Regions from separate parts of the Lysinibacillus sp. FSL K6-3209 genome, predicted to be linked through region 2. Evidence: riboswitches for the same ligand, from Rfam matches in the RefSeq annotation. Region 2 holds a riboswitch; each other region holds the start of a gene.
What was found. A riboswitch is a leader RNA that binds a small molecule or an ion and turns the genes downstream of it on or off. The one in region 2 is predicted to bind thiamine pyrophosphate.
Positions count from the first base shown of each region.

Region 1: linked by a shared signal. The riboswitch ahead of thiT (energy-coupled thiamine transporter ThiT) and the one ahead of MHH88_RS10510 (ABC transporter substrate-binding protein) in region 2 are both predicted to bind thiamine pyrophosphate.
Region 3: linked by a shared signal. The riboswitch ahead of thiC (phosphomethylpyrimidine synthase ThiC) and the one ahead of MHH88_RS10510 (ABC transporter substrate-binding protein) in region 2 are both predicted to bind thiamine pyrophosphate.

Region 1 covers NZ_CP150264.1:3,933,478-3,937,989, forward strand. The annotation lists gene MHH88_RS19200 (hypothetical protein) at 1-644, shown strand, start outside; gene map (type I methionyl aminopeptidase) at 670-1,425, opposite strand; gene thiT (energy-coupled thiamine transporter ThiT) at 1,968-2,528, opposite strand; TPP riboswitch at 2,654-2,761, opposite strand; gene MHH88_RS19215 (hypothetical protein) at 2,890-3,222, shown strand; gene MHH88_RS19220 (hypothetical protein) at 3,251-3,373, shown strand; gene MHH88_RS19225 (SMC family ATPase) at 3,473-4,512, opposite strand, start outside.
Region 2 covers NZ_CP150264.1:2,192,779-2,197,290, reverse strand. The annotation lists gene MHH88_RS10525 (ABC transporter ATP-binding protein) at 1-582, opposite strand, end outside; gene MHH88_RS10520 (ABC transporter permease) at 557-1,330, opposite strand; gene MHH88_RS10515 (thiamine-binding protein) at 1,327-1,620, opposite strand; gene MHH88_RS10510 (ABC transporter substrate-binding protein) at 1,621-2,619, opposite strand; TPP riboswitch at 2,819-2,930, opposite strand; gene parC (DNA topoisomerase IV subunit A) at 3,082-4,512, opposite strand, start outside.
Region 3 covers NZ_CP150264.1:252,370-256,881, reverse strand. The annotation lists gene thiC (phosphomethylpyrimidine synthase ThiC) at 1-1,198, opposite strand, end outside; TPP riboswitch at 1,348-1,462, opposite strand; gene MHH88_RS01340 (AEC family transporter) at 1,545-2,474, opposite strand; gene MHH88_RS01335 (methyl-accepting chemotaxis protein) at 3,517-4,512, opposite strand, start outside.

The sequences.
Region 1 (4,512 bases), 1.7 Mb from region 2:
TAAAAATAAATGGTCAATCTTCGTTAGAAATCTCAAATCGTTTTCCCGTAATGTTTGCACCTATTAATATTAGTTATATGATATGGATAGTCATTTACATTTTGCTCGCTTATTGGTTAGTTATGAATTTTAAAAAGACAACTATAAAACAGACTGTTCTCTTTAGCAATGTATGTATATTACAAGCGATTTCTATTTTATTTTGGCATTATGAATTATTCATAGTATTTTTCATCTGTACAGTAATGTTAGTACTATACTTATTTTTCCTTTACAATACGTACTCACATTCCAATAATGCATTATCTGGCCGCCTACCGATTTCACTTTACTTTGCTTGGTCTACATTTTTATTGATGACAAATACGAGTTTTACGTTAACTTCATATGAATGGAATGGCTTCGGTCTTAGCAATCCACTTTGGGCAGTTATTTTACTGACAATTGGTGTCGTAATCGCCTTACATATACGTTATCATCATTTTGATATTGTCTATCCTAGCGTTTTCATTTGGGCATTCATTGGCATTGCATTTCATAATCATCTTGACGAGTTGCTTGTGACGACCGCAGCCTTATTTTTATGTGGTGTGCTTGTTGTTGGTATTCTATTCGTCAAAAAAAAACCTGCTTACCAAAAATAAATCGGTAAGCAGTTTTTTTTTCGTCTTATTGCTCATCTAATGAAGTTAAAATGATTGGTTTGTCTTTTGTTACAATAATCGAATGCTCAATTTGGGCAACTAAAGATTTGTCAGGCGTAATAAATGTCCAGCCATCGCCAGCTTCAACGATATGCTCTGCTTTTGCTGAAATAAACGGCTCCACAGCTAACACCATGCCCTCTTTCATAATTGTTGAATCCCACGCATCGTAATAGTTTAAAATGTGGTTTGGCTCATCATGTAATGAACGACCTAATCCATGACCCGTTAAGTTCATAATAACTGTTAAGTCATTGGCATAAGCCTCACGCTCTACCGCTTTCCCAATTTGGTTTAATTTCGAACCAGCTTTTACTTTTGTCATTGCACGATCAAACGCGCTTTTTGCTACGCGACAAAGTTTTTCTTTATCCTCATAACCTTCCCCTACTACAAAAGAAATACCTGTATCTGCAAAGTAACCATTTAAAGAGCCGGATACATCAATATTAACAATATCCCCCTCTTTAATAATACGTTGTCCTGGGATACCATGGGCAACTTCTTCATTGACACTAATACAAGTGTAACCTGGGAAATCATACTCTCCCTTAGGACCTGAAATAGCTCCTGCTTCAGCAAACATGCGTCCTGCAATTTCATCTAATTCAAGTGTTGTCACACCAGGTTTTGTAGCTGCTTTCATCGCCTCACGAATTTCAGCACAAATGCGACCAATTTTTTTAAAGGCTTCAATTTCTTCTTGGGTTTTTACAATCATTTTTAACGTCCCTTTCATCTAATATCTACTCTTTAATATAACATAACTTTTTATGTGCATAACGCCAAAAGCTTTAATTATTCTATGCCAATAGGATTTCAATAGTGCTCCTCATAGAAAAAACAGACGATTTTAACAGTCTTTAGACCATAAAACCGCCTTTCTCTAACGCGCTATCTACAGTTAAAACGGTAGTTCTCATTATAAAAAAAATGTGGCTGAGACAAAAGAGAAAAAGTGTTAGATTGACTGCAATCAATCTAACACTTTTTTGCTATTCCGTTGTTGTCCGCTACGGCGTTGCTTTCCGCTCAGCACCGTAAGCCGCAACCCTCGCTAACGCGCGGAATGCCCGTGTCTTACATTGTGTGCTGTTCTGAGCAGGAGTCACCGTCTTCGCTACCAACAACTAGTGAACACTTCTAATTTTTTTTATTGCAAAAGCAAGAATAGCTAAGGTCTCCATATAGCAAAAAATTATGAACACCTTTCGTCTGTTTCTTAAATTTTTTTAGTTATGTCCAAGCCTCATTTCCATTCATTTATAATTTTCGTTGCATTAATTGTGGCGCCGCTGTAAATAATAGAACACCGACAATAGCGGTTAAAATAGTTGCTGGTAACATATATGTTCCATTATAGATAATTGAATAAATCCATGCATTTTGATCGCCCGCATACTCCGCAAAGAATACTGCACCTGCAATGGTGTGTGCAAGATAGCGTAAAAAACCAGCTAGCACCGTACCAATCACTATGTACAGAGCCATTTTCTTTTTGTTGAGTGCTGTTGCGGCTTTTAATACAGGTTCACGAACGATTGCCGCTAAACCTACTACAGTAAAGGCTACCCCGTAATCTAGTAATCCTTGAAGCCAGTGCACAATATAAGCACCAAACATTGTTTGTAAAACACCAATTAATAGACCTGTTGTGAGCCCTGACAAAAGCCCCCAACGAAACGCCATTAAAATTATTGGTATCATGACTAAGCTTACCGAGCCGCCTTGTGCCCATACTTTAAAGGAAACTTGATCGAGCACAAGTCCTACCGCTGCGAAAATTGCAATCTCCACCAGCATGAGTAATCTTTTTTTGTCCATACTATTATTCTCTCCTTTGTTCCGATGTAGGATACAAGAGCAGGAATAGAAAACAATTATTTGGATATGTATCTCAATCCGGCATAAAAAAACGATGCCAGGACAGAGCCTCACATCGTAAAAGTGTCGGTTTCTATCCACATCCCTACGCAAGTGTTAACTTACAGGTTCAAAGAGTAAAGGCATTACGTGCCCAGTCTCAGCTGACATCATCAGCTCCCCTTGTGGTCGTTACATCTCATTTTTATTGAACACACTCATTGTACGCAAACACCTTTGCGATTACAACCTTTTCCTCAATTATTTTTTTTTGAAACTTTTACGCTTTCTATGCGTAAATATTAAAAAGGGAGGAACAATTATGGAGAATCAAAAAGTTTTATCTGCGTTTAGTTATCTCAGTGTTTTTATTGCACCATTTGTCGTTCCATTAGTCGTTTACTTTGTTTCAAAAGATAGTGAAGTCAAAAGACATTCCATTCGAGCACTTATTTCTCACTTGATTCCATTAGTCTTAGGTATCATTTTCTTTTCTATCTCTATATTTTCTTCAATGTCATTGAACACGTTTGATCCTTCTTCAAATGGGAATACATTTATTATCATTTGGTTTGCTTCATTTGCAATTTATTTACTCGTATCATTAGGTATTGTTATTTGGAATATTGTGCAAGCTGTACGAGTTATACGTTAAAATTTAGTACGAAGGAGATGTCATATTCATGAAAGTATCCAAAGTAGTGAAAACCGCTATAAAATTTGCACCTATTGTCATTCCTATTGTCAAAAAAGTAGTTGCTGCAAAAAAAGGGACAACACCTTACGTATCAACACGTAGAAAATAAGCGCAATGACTTCTTTTAATTGTTTGAGTGACTGGCACACAAAACCCACTTACACCATAGAGTGCAAGTGGGTTTTTATTTAGAATTGTTTGACTGGCACTACTTTACTTCAAAGTGTGTTGTACTATGCCCACTTAACGTTTTTTCAACATGTAAAACGGCTGGCATTGCGGCTTTTAACTCGGCGACATGTGAAATAACACCAATCATTCTTCCTGAATCTTGTAAATCAATTAACGTATCAATTGCTTTATTTAACGCTTCCTCATCTAAAGAACCAAAGCCCTCGTCGATAAACATCGTTTCAATTTGAATATTCCCTTGGAAGCTTTGAATAACATCTGCCATACCTAATGCAAGACTTAATGACGCATTAAACTTCTCCCCACCAGATAATGTTTTTACATCTCTTAATTGGTCCGTATAAGCATCATACACATCTAACCCTAACCCACTTTGCTTGGCATGCTTCTCCAAGCGATCAGAGCGCCGCAATTCAAACTGTCCATTTGATAAATGGAATAAACGAAGATTGGCTGCTGCTGTAATCTTATCTAAATAATTGATTTGAATGTAACGCTCAAATGACAGTTTTTTTGGATTTTGCCCATTCAACACGGTGTAAAGTTCTTTTACACGACCTGCTTCTTTTTCGAGTATCCGTATTTCCCTCGCTGTTTCATCAACTTTAACAATAAAGTCAGCACATGCAGTTGCATAATTTTTCGTCTGTTGTAATATTTTAAATGCCTCTTCAGATGTAGCTCGCAGCATCTCAAGCTTGTCTTCTAATATCGTTAAATTTTGCTTCTCTTTTCCTTCAAGATGTTGTGCTCCATCTAAGATTTGTTGCTGTAAAGAATGCTGTTGTAAAGCGTAATCACGGCACGCTTTACGTAATTCCTCGATTTGTACAATACTTCGCTTTGCCGCCGCATATGCTTCATATGTTGTAAAACCAACATTGTTCATGCTTGTAACAAATTGTTCTCGTTTTTCATTCAGTTTGTTTTGCAATTCCTCATATGCTTTTTTCGCCAGTTCTTCTGCTATAGCTGCCTTATGTGACGCTTCTTTTGTTGCTTGTAGATTATGCTGACTTGCGTTCCATGCTGCTTGTAATGCATTCTTTTGCGATT
Region 2 (4,512 bases):
ATCCGCTAAAAATAGCGCTTCTTCAATACTATGTGTCACGAATAGAATAGATTTTTTATGTTCCTCCCAAATAGATAACAGCCATGCCTGCATTTCTAATCTTGTAAACTCATCGAGCGCTGAAAAAGGTTCATCTAAGCATAGTATCGGTTTCCCACTGACGATAGCGCGCAAAAATGATACACGTTGTTGCATACCTCCTGATAATGCATGCGGATAAGCATTTTCAAAAGAAGCAAGACCAACCTTTTCTAGCCACGCTTTGGCAAGCTCTTTATTCGGACGACGCTGCAATTCTTCAACAATCATGACATTTTCTAATATCGTCCGCCACGGTAATAAGCAAGGTTGTTGGGGCATATAGCCAATGATGCCCGTTTTTCGTTGAATATTGTCTCCATCTAACAAAATAGCGCCGTGATCGACAGGCGTTATTCCTCCTATCAATTGAAAGAGTGTGCTTTTGCCGCTACCTGAAGGGCCAATAATTGCCACAAATTCACCTTCCTGTACTGTAAAGGATAAATTATACACCACTTCAAGCGAGCCAAAGGACTTAGATATGTCTTGAATGTTCAGCATGTGCGCCCCTCCCCTTTACAACAAGCTTTTCTACAAAACGAATCACACTAAATAACAATAAACTTAATAAGACAATCGCAAATATCGCTACAAAGACGCGATCCGTTCGAAACGATGATTGTGCGAGCGTCATATAAACACCAATTCCCTTTTTTGCACCAAGCCATTCTGCTATGACCGCTCCCATCACACTATAGGTCGCCGCAATCTTAATACCGGAAAAGATGGATGGATAAGCATAAGGCCATTCTAATTTCCAAAATGTTTGCCCTTTCGTAGCACCAATCATTGCAAAATAATGTTTGAGCTCAGCAGAGGTTTGCCTAAACCCATCCATCGCTGCGATAACGATTGGAAAGAAGCAAACGAGACAAATAATAATCAGCTTGGGTAACAAGCCGAAGCCAAACCAAATAATTAATAATGGCGCTAAAACGAGTACCGGCACATTTTGAGACACAATGAGAATCGGATAAACAAACGCTCTTATTGTTGATGAGCGATGTAAAAATACCGCAACGCTTAAGCCACAAATCACACCAATCGCCAGCCCTAGTAATGCTAGTTGAATCGTGGCCCAAACATGGGGACTAAACGTTGAAAACGATTCAATACCTTCAATCATAATGGCACTTGGCGCTGGCAATAGCCAATGTGGGATATCAGCTATTCGTATAATAAGTTCCCATATGAATAAGAGGAAGGCGATAAAAATAATCGACCTTCCTTTCATAATTACCTGTTTCACCCTCGATATTTCTCCGTCAATGTCCCCATCGTAATGCCGGCTGGCTGATATAAAATTTTCACTTGTGTAATAACATTGATAGCGCCTAAGTCAATCATCTTTTTATTCATCTGTTCTATAATTTGTAACAAAGTGGATAATTCACCCTCCATTGTTGTTTCCAGTGGATGCACCTCATAGTGCACACCAGAAGCATCAATCACAGCAATCGCCGCATCTACAAATGGGATCACATCCTCATATTTTTCTGTTTTAGGTATGATTTGTACACTAATTAATGAATTCGCCATTTATTTCGCTCCTTTCTTTGGTAAGAAATCGTTAGTAAATGCTTGTTGTGCATTAAAGTCGCCTTCTAAAACGTTATTCTTTGTCATCCAGTCCGCATAGTTTTCCCAAACTGCTAACTTTTGTTCTCCCCATTGCGCCGCATCGTCTTGATATTTACCCGCTAACCATTCCTGACTTTTATGCACAAGCTCTTTATCCAAATCAGGTACTGCTTCAAGTAAAATATCAGCCGCTTCACTTGGATGCGCTATCGCATATTCATAGCCTTTTGTAGTTGCCGCAACAAATGCCTTTACGACATCAGGATTATCCTTTATCATCTTTTCATTCGTTGCCAATACAGGTGTATAATAATCGAGCTGCTCACTATAGTCGGTTAAATACTGCATATTTAACTTTTCCCCACGAAGCTCTGCCTCAATACCTGTCCAAGCATAATAAATCCACGCAAAGTCAATATCCTTTTGCATCATTGTGAAAAAGTCGATATCTCCCGCATTGACGATATCTAATTTATTGATATCAGCATTGTCTGCTTTCATCAATGACTGTAAAACCGCTTGTTCCACTGGAGCACCCCAGCCACCATAGGTTTTTCCTTCATAATCTTTTGGTGATGTAATGCCTTTTGAAGCAAGTGATGCAAAGCCTGAAGTATTATGCTGAATAATTGCCGCAATCGAAACGAGCGGCACACCTTGTACACGAGCTTGCGTAATGCCTTCTTGGATGCTTACACCAAACTCTGCTTTCCCAGACGCCACAAGCTGATCAGCACCTGCATCACCTGGTAAAATAATCTCTACGTCTAAGCCTTGCTCTTTAAAATAGCCAAGCTTTTGCGCCACATAAAGCCCCGTATGATTCGTATTAGGTGTCCAGTCCAGTACAACGGATACTTTTTTCTCTGAACTAGCTTCCTCTTTTTTGTCCCCTTTTTCGCTACACCCAACTAATGTCAATAGTGCAGCAACCATAATGAATAACCATTTTTTCATGCTATATCCTCCTAGCAAGTAATTTGAAAGTGTTCATGATTGAATGTTTCACCAGAAGAAAAGCGTATGCTGTTTTAATCCGTTTGCAGGCCATTCTAATTGTTTTCTATATGCTTAAGGTTAATGATCATCCTTAAACAAAAAACGCCTAGGAATTATCCCAGGCGTTTGCAAACGGTATCAAAAAATAGTGTACGAATATTTTTGAATAGATGTTCCCTACGCTGGTACGAGCCAAATCAGGTTCAAAGGGTCAGCATCTGAACGGACGCAATCTCAGCTGGCAACTTCCAGCCCCCCTACATTCTTAACTTATGAACTTTTCGTTGATTATTATACCCCTATGTATCTTCAAATGACAAGCTCGTATTTTTTAATCCCCCTTCCTTTGGTAATTTATTTTCCCATGGAGCCGCTGGATGAAAAAAAGCCCAGTTCTATAAAAGAACATGGGCTAATGAATTATTCCTCTTCTTTTTTCATTTTCATTACATGAGAAATGGAACCATCTGTAGCAATATCTATTTTAAAGGAACCATTCGAATGACGATCTGCGCGCGTTAAACCTTTGACATCAATGATTTCTTGCACACCTTTTTCTGTTTCAACAATGACTTGTTCCTCATCGCTTGCCTTTACTACCGCAACTACACGATGTGGATTGGCTTTTAATTCAGTTAACACTTTTAAACCACGTTTTGCTCTACTTGCCATATCGACTTCAGCGACATTCATCTTCTTCACAGCGCCTCGTTGGGTAACAATCACAACATACTCTGTATCAGACGGCTTTAATATTGTTACACCAGCAAGTACTTCCCCATCTTTTAACGTGATGCCTTTCACGCCACCCGTTTTAACACCTGTGACAGGAAGCTCTTCAATTGGGAAGCGGATAGCGTAGGCTGTATCGGTAATCAATAACAACTCTGCCTCGTCTGATACAATATCCGCCATTATCATTTCATCACCTGATTTAACATTCATCGTCTTAATCGGCTTCGAATAACGTGTCACTGCATAATCTGGCAGTGGCGAGCGTTTAATTTGACCTTCCTTTGTAGCCGTTAAAATATAGGTGTTTGGCTGTTCAAAGGAATCAAAACCATAGACTGCAAGAATCGTTTCATCTTCCCCTGTTGGCACAATACTTGAGATATGCTGTCCAAGATCTTTCCAACGAATATCTGGCAATTCATGTACAGGCTGATAAATATAATTCCCACGATTGGTGAACAACAATAGATGATGCTGGGTATTTAACGTTGCCTCATACAGTAAATAATCGGAGTCTTTCATGGCAAAATCTTGTCCATTAGATGCGGCATGCGAACGTGTAGATGTGCGCTTAATATAACCATCTTTTGTCACTGTGACCACCACATCTTCACTCGGAACAAGCACGTCTAACGTAATTTTAATTTCTTCAATCTCTTGTTCGATTTTCGAACGGCGCGGTTCAGAAAAACGTTTCTTTATATCAAGTAATTCTTGTTTAATGACACGAATAAGTTTCGCTCCACTATGCAAAATACCTTCTAGCTTCGCAATCAATGCATTTAACTCATCTTGTTCACGACGTAGCTCTGTAATATCCGTATTCGTTAAACGGTATAATTGTAAGCTCACAATCGCCTCAGATTGTACTTCAGTAAAGTCAAATTTCACCTGTAAATTTGTTTTTGCGTCGCGCTTATCATTCGATGACCGAATTGTTGCAATTACTTCATCTAAAATCGACAGCGCTTTAATCAAGCCATCAACAATATGAGAACGGTCTTTAGCCTTTTGTAAATCATAAATGGAGCGGTTTGTCACCACTTCTTTTTGATGGGCTATGTACGCATCAAGTAGCAGCGGCAATGTCATCATCGTTGGACGACGATTATGGAT
Region 3 (4,512 bases), 1.9 Mb from region 2:
TCGGTACGTGCCCAGGTCCCTCTACCATTACTTGTACATCATGTTTCCATGCAATTTGCGTTAACTCTCCTAACGTATCAAGCTCCGCAAACTGTGCCTCATCATTGGCATCAGCAATTGAGCCTGGGCGTAAACCATCCCCTAATGAAAAAGCAACATCATACGTTTTCATAATTTCACAAATTTCTTCAAAATGGGTATATAAGAAGTTTTCTTGGTGATGGAACAGACACCATTGAGCCATAATCGAACCACCACGCGACACAATGCCCGTTACGCGATTAGCTGTGAGTGGTACATAACGAAGCAACACGCCTGCGTGAATCGTAAAGTAATCCACCCCTTGTTCCGCTTGCTCGATCAACGTATCACGATACACTTCCCATGTTAAATCCTCCGCTACACCATTGACCTTTTCAAGTGCCTGATAAATTGGCACAGTTCCTACAGGTACAGCCGCATTACGAATAATCCATTCGCGGGTTGTATGAATATGCTTGCCAGTAGATAGATCCATTATATTATCTGCGCCCCATCGTGTAGCCCATGTCATTTTTTCAACTTCCTCTGCTATAGAGGAGGAAACAGCCGAATTACCAATATTGGCATTAATTTTGACATGAAAGTTTCGGCCAATAATCATCGGCTCTGCCTCTGGATGATTAATATTAGATGGCATAATGGCACGTCCTGCAGCAATTTCTGCACGTACAAATTCTGGTTCAACATGTTCACGAATCGCTACAAATTCCATTTCCGGGGTAATAATTCCTTGTCTCGCATAATGCAGTTGTGTCACGTTGCAGCCTTTTTTCGCACGTAATGGTTTTCGGGAAAGCTCCGGGAAAACATTTTCCTTCATACGTGGATCATCTGCTTTGCGGAAACCATTATCCTCTGGTTTAATCGTACGCCCTTCGTACTCCTCTACATCTCCACGTTCTTTAATCCACGCACTACGCAATGCTGGTAAACCTTTTGTAATATCTACTTTGTAAGTTGGGTCCGTATAAGGACCGCTCGTATCATAAACACGCACTGGTGCATTATTCTCTTCTCCAAAACTACCTGTTGTTGGGCTTAGCTGAATTTCACGCATCGGTACTAAAATATCTGGGCGTGTTCCTTCTACATATACTTTTTTGCTTCCGTCAAAACTTGTCATAATGGCAATGTTCTTTTCGCTAACTGTTGTCATATAGTATTCCGCTCCCTTTTCCATAAATGTTTAAAAAGGACCGAATCTAGCTCACGCCAATAGGTAGCATTACAAATAAAAAGCCGAATCCAAAAATATTGGATCCGGCTGTACATGTAAGGTTTATTTATCGCAAAAAATTCTAGGAGTGCGATGTTCATTAACTTTCCCACGCTGGTATGAGCCAGATCAGGTCCAAAGGGTCAAGAAACCTCTATGCGTTTCCCTCTCAGCCCGACTCATCGGACTCCCCTAGTTATAGCTATTCAGTTTGATGATAGTGTAACAGATTTTTCTAATAGATGGAAGTTATAATTAGATTTATCTTGCTATTATCCTCGAGTAATTACGTAAATAGCAGTTCTGCTAGATAAATGACAATTGTTACTGTAAGACAGCTAACAATTGTTGAAAAAAGAACCGTTTGCGCAGCAGTTGCCGACTCAACATCATATTCTAATGCCAAGCTTGAGCTATTACGTGAGGTCGGAAAAGCACTTGCAATGAAAAGTGACTGGGCGACAACACCATCTAAACCGAGGACAAAAATAATAAGCAATGCAACAGCTGGACCTACTACTAGACGTGTAATGCAGCTAACAAACACCGTTTTATTAAACATGGATTTGATTTCAAGCTGTGATAGTTGTGCACCCAGTGTAATAAGAGCTACAGCAATAAAGCCATCTGCTACGTGGTCAATAGGAATACGGATAAATTGTGGAATGCCAATATTAAAGAAATTCATTGCCACGCCTATTATAAGGGCATGAATAATGGGCATTTTCAGGAAGTCCTTTATGATTGCCATCCCTGATTTAGTCGACGAGATTAAATTATATAAACCATATGTATAAGTCGTCATATTTTGAAAAATAACGAGAATCACTTGAATTGCCACCCCAATTGGCTGCGTTGCGAAAATCATTTGTGCTACTGGAATACCATAGTTGCCAGAGTTAATAAGGACAACACTATTTTTAAAAACTGCCGTCTCTGTTTTCGCTAGTCCAAGCCCCTTCGCTAAAAAATGACTAAGCACCATTTGACTGCCGATAAAGAGCACAATAAATAATGCCACTTCCCCTAGCACTGATAACTCCACACTTGTTTCATATAAATTCACAAATACAGCAGCTGGCATAAAACAATACGTAATAAGCTGAGATAATGCTTTCAAATTAAAAGAAAATTTCTTTTGTAAAAATGCACCAAGTACAAGCAACACTAAAATAGGGGCAACTATTTTAAAGAAAATCATACCGAGATACATCATGGAGGTGACCCCCTTTCATCTCTTTCTATAGTAAAACTGTTCACAACATGGGTCAATGCTCCGCCGCTAGTATAAGTTTACATAAAAAAGGACTGTCCCTTGCTAGGACAGCTCCTTTTTATGTTTGTAGGTTTTTGCTCTGCTTCGCGGGGAAACCTCCTTGCTCCGCGGGTAAACTCCTTGCCCCGCGGGTAAACCTCTATGCTTCGCGGGGAAACCTCCCTGCTTCGCGGGGAAACCTCCTTGCTTCGCGGGTAAATCTCCTTGCTTCGCGGGTAAACCTCTATGCTCCGCGGATAAATCACCCTGCTCCGCGGGGAAATCTCTTTGCTCCACGGGTATCACCCTGCTTCGCGGGTAAATCTCCTTGCTTCGCGGGTAAACCTCCTTGCTTCGCGGGTAAATCTCCTTGCTTCGCGGGTAAACCTCTATGCTCCGCGGATAAATCACCCTGCTCCGCGGGGAAATCTCTTTGCTCCACGGGTATCACCCTGCTTCGCGGGTAAATCTCCTTGCTCCGCGGGGAAATCTCCTTGCTCCGCGGGGAAATCTCCTTGCTCCGCGGGGAAACCTCCTTGCTCCGCGGGGAAATCTCCTTGCTCCGCGGGGAAATCTCCTTGCTCCGCGGGGAAATCTCCTTGCTCCGCGGGGAAATCTCCTTGCTTCGCGGGTAAACCTCCTTGCTCCGCGGGGAAATCTCTCTGCTCCGCGGGAAATCTCCTTGCTTCGCGGGTAAATCTCCCTGCTCCGCGGGGAAATCTCCTTGCTCCGCGGGTAAATCTCTCTGCTCCGCGGGTAAATCTCTCTGCTCCGCGGGTAAACCTCCCTGCTTCGCGAGTAAACCTCCCTGCTTCGCGGGTAAACCTCTATGCCCCGCGGTAAATCTCCTTGCTCCGCGGGTAAATCTCCTTGCTCCGCGGGGAAATCTCCTTGCTCCGCGGGGAAATCTCTCTGCTTCGCGGGGAAATCTCTCTGCTCCACAGGGAAATCTCTCAACCCTGCAGGTAAACCCTCTCTACTTTGCGTGTATCTCCATCTCGCTTTATTTAGCAAGTTTAAATCGATTCACGACCTCTTGGAGTTCTTTAGAAATTTGGTTCATGTTGTTGATAGATTCTGCGACTTTTTCCATTTCTGCTTGTTGGTCTGCGGCTGATGCACTCACCTGTTCTGCTGAAGCAGCAGTTTCCTCTGAAACAGCGGAAATACTTTGAATCGCCGTAATGGCTTGGTCTTTTTGCTCCAACATTTGTGAAAGCTCTGACAGTAGTTCGTTAATTGCTGTTGCAATTGATTGAGATAGCTCGTTATTATCTTTAAAAGCTAACTCTGTATTTTGTACCGATTCATTTTGCGCTTGCATTAAGCTTGCATTGGAAGCAATAACGGATACCGTTTGCTTTGAATCTGCTAGGATGCTAGAGACCGTTTGTTTAATGACTTCTGTTTCGTTTTTAGACTGCTCTGCCAGTTTACGCACTTCCTCTGCTACTACTGCAAAGCCTTTCCCATGTTCTCCCGCTCGAGCAGCTTCTATACTTGCATTCAGTGCTAATAGATTCGTTTGCTCTGTTATTCCTTGAATAGATGCAATAATTTGATTGATATTGTTAATATTGCTAGACAAAGATTCCATTTGACGTTGGATACGTCCATTCATTTCATTCGTTTCCGCATTTCGGTCACGTAAACTTTCCACTTCTTTCATGCCCTGTTCTGTAGAAGTTTGTGTTTTGATTGACAGCTCGTCCATTTGCTTTGACAGCCTTGTAATGGCGTCAATTTGGTCAGATAAGTCAATCATTCGATAATTCGTTTCTTCTGTATCCTCTGATTGTTTTGATGCACCTTGCGCTATTTCGTTAATTGCGACAGATACTTCTTGACTTGATGCTACAATTTCATTAAAGGCTTCATGAACATGGTCCGATGATTGATTGAGCAATGTTGAAGAATTTAATACCGTATGTATGGCATCATTCGTCTTATCCAGCATATTATTATAAGCTAATGCAACAGCGCCAATTTCATCGGATTT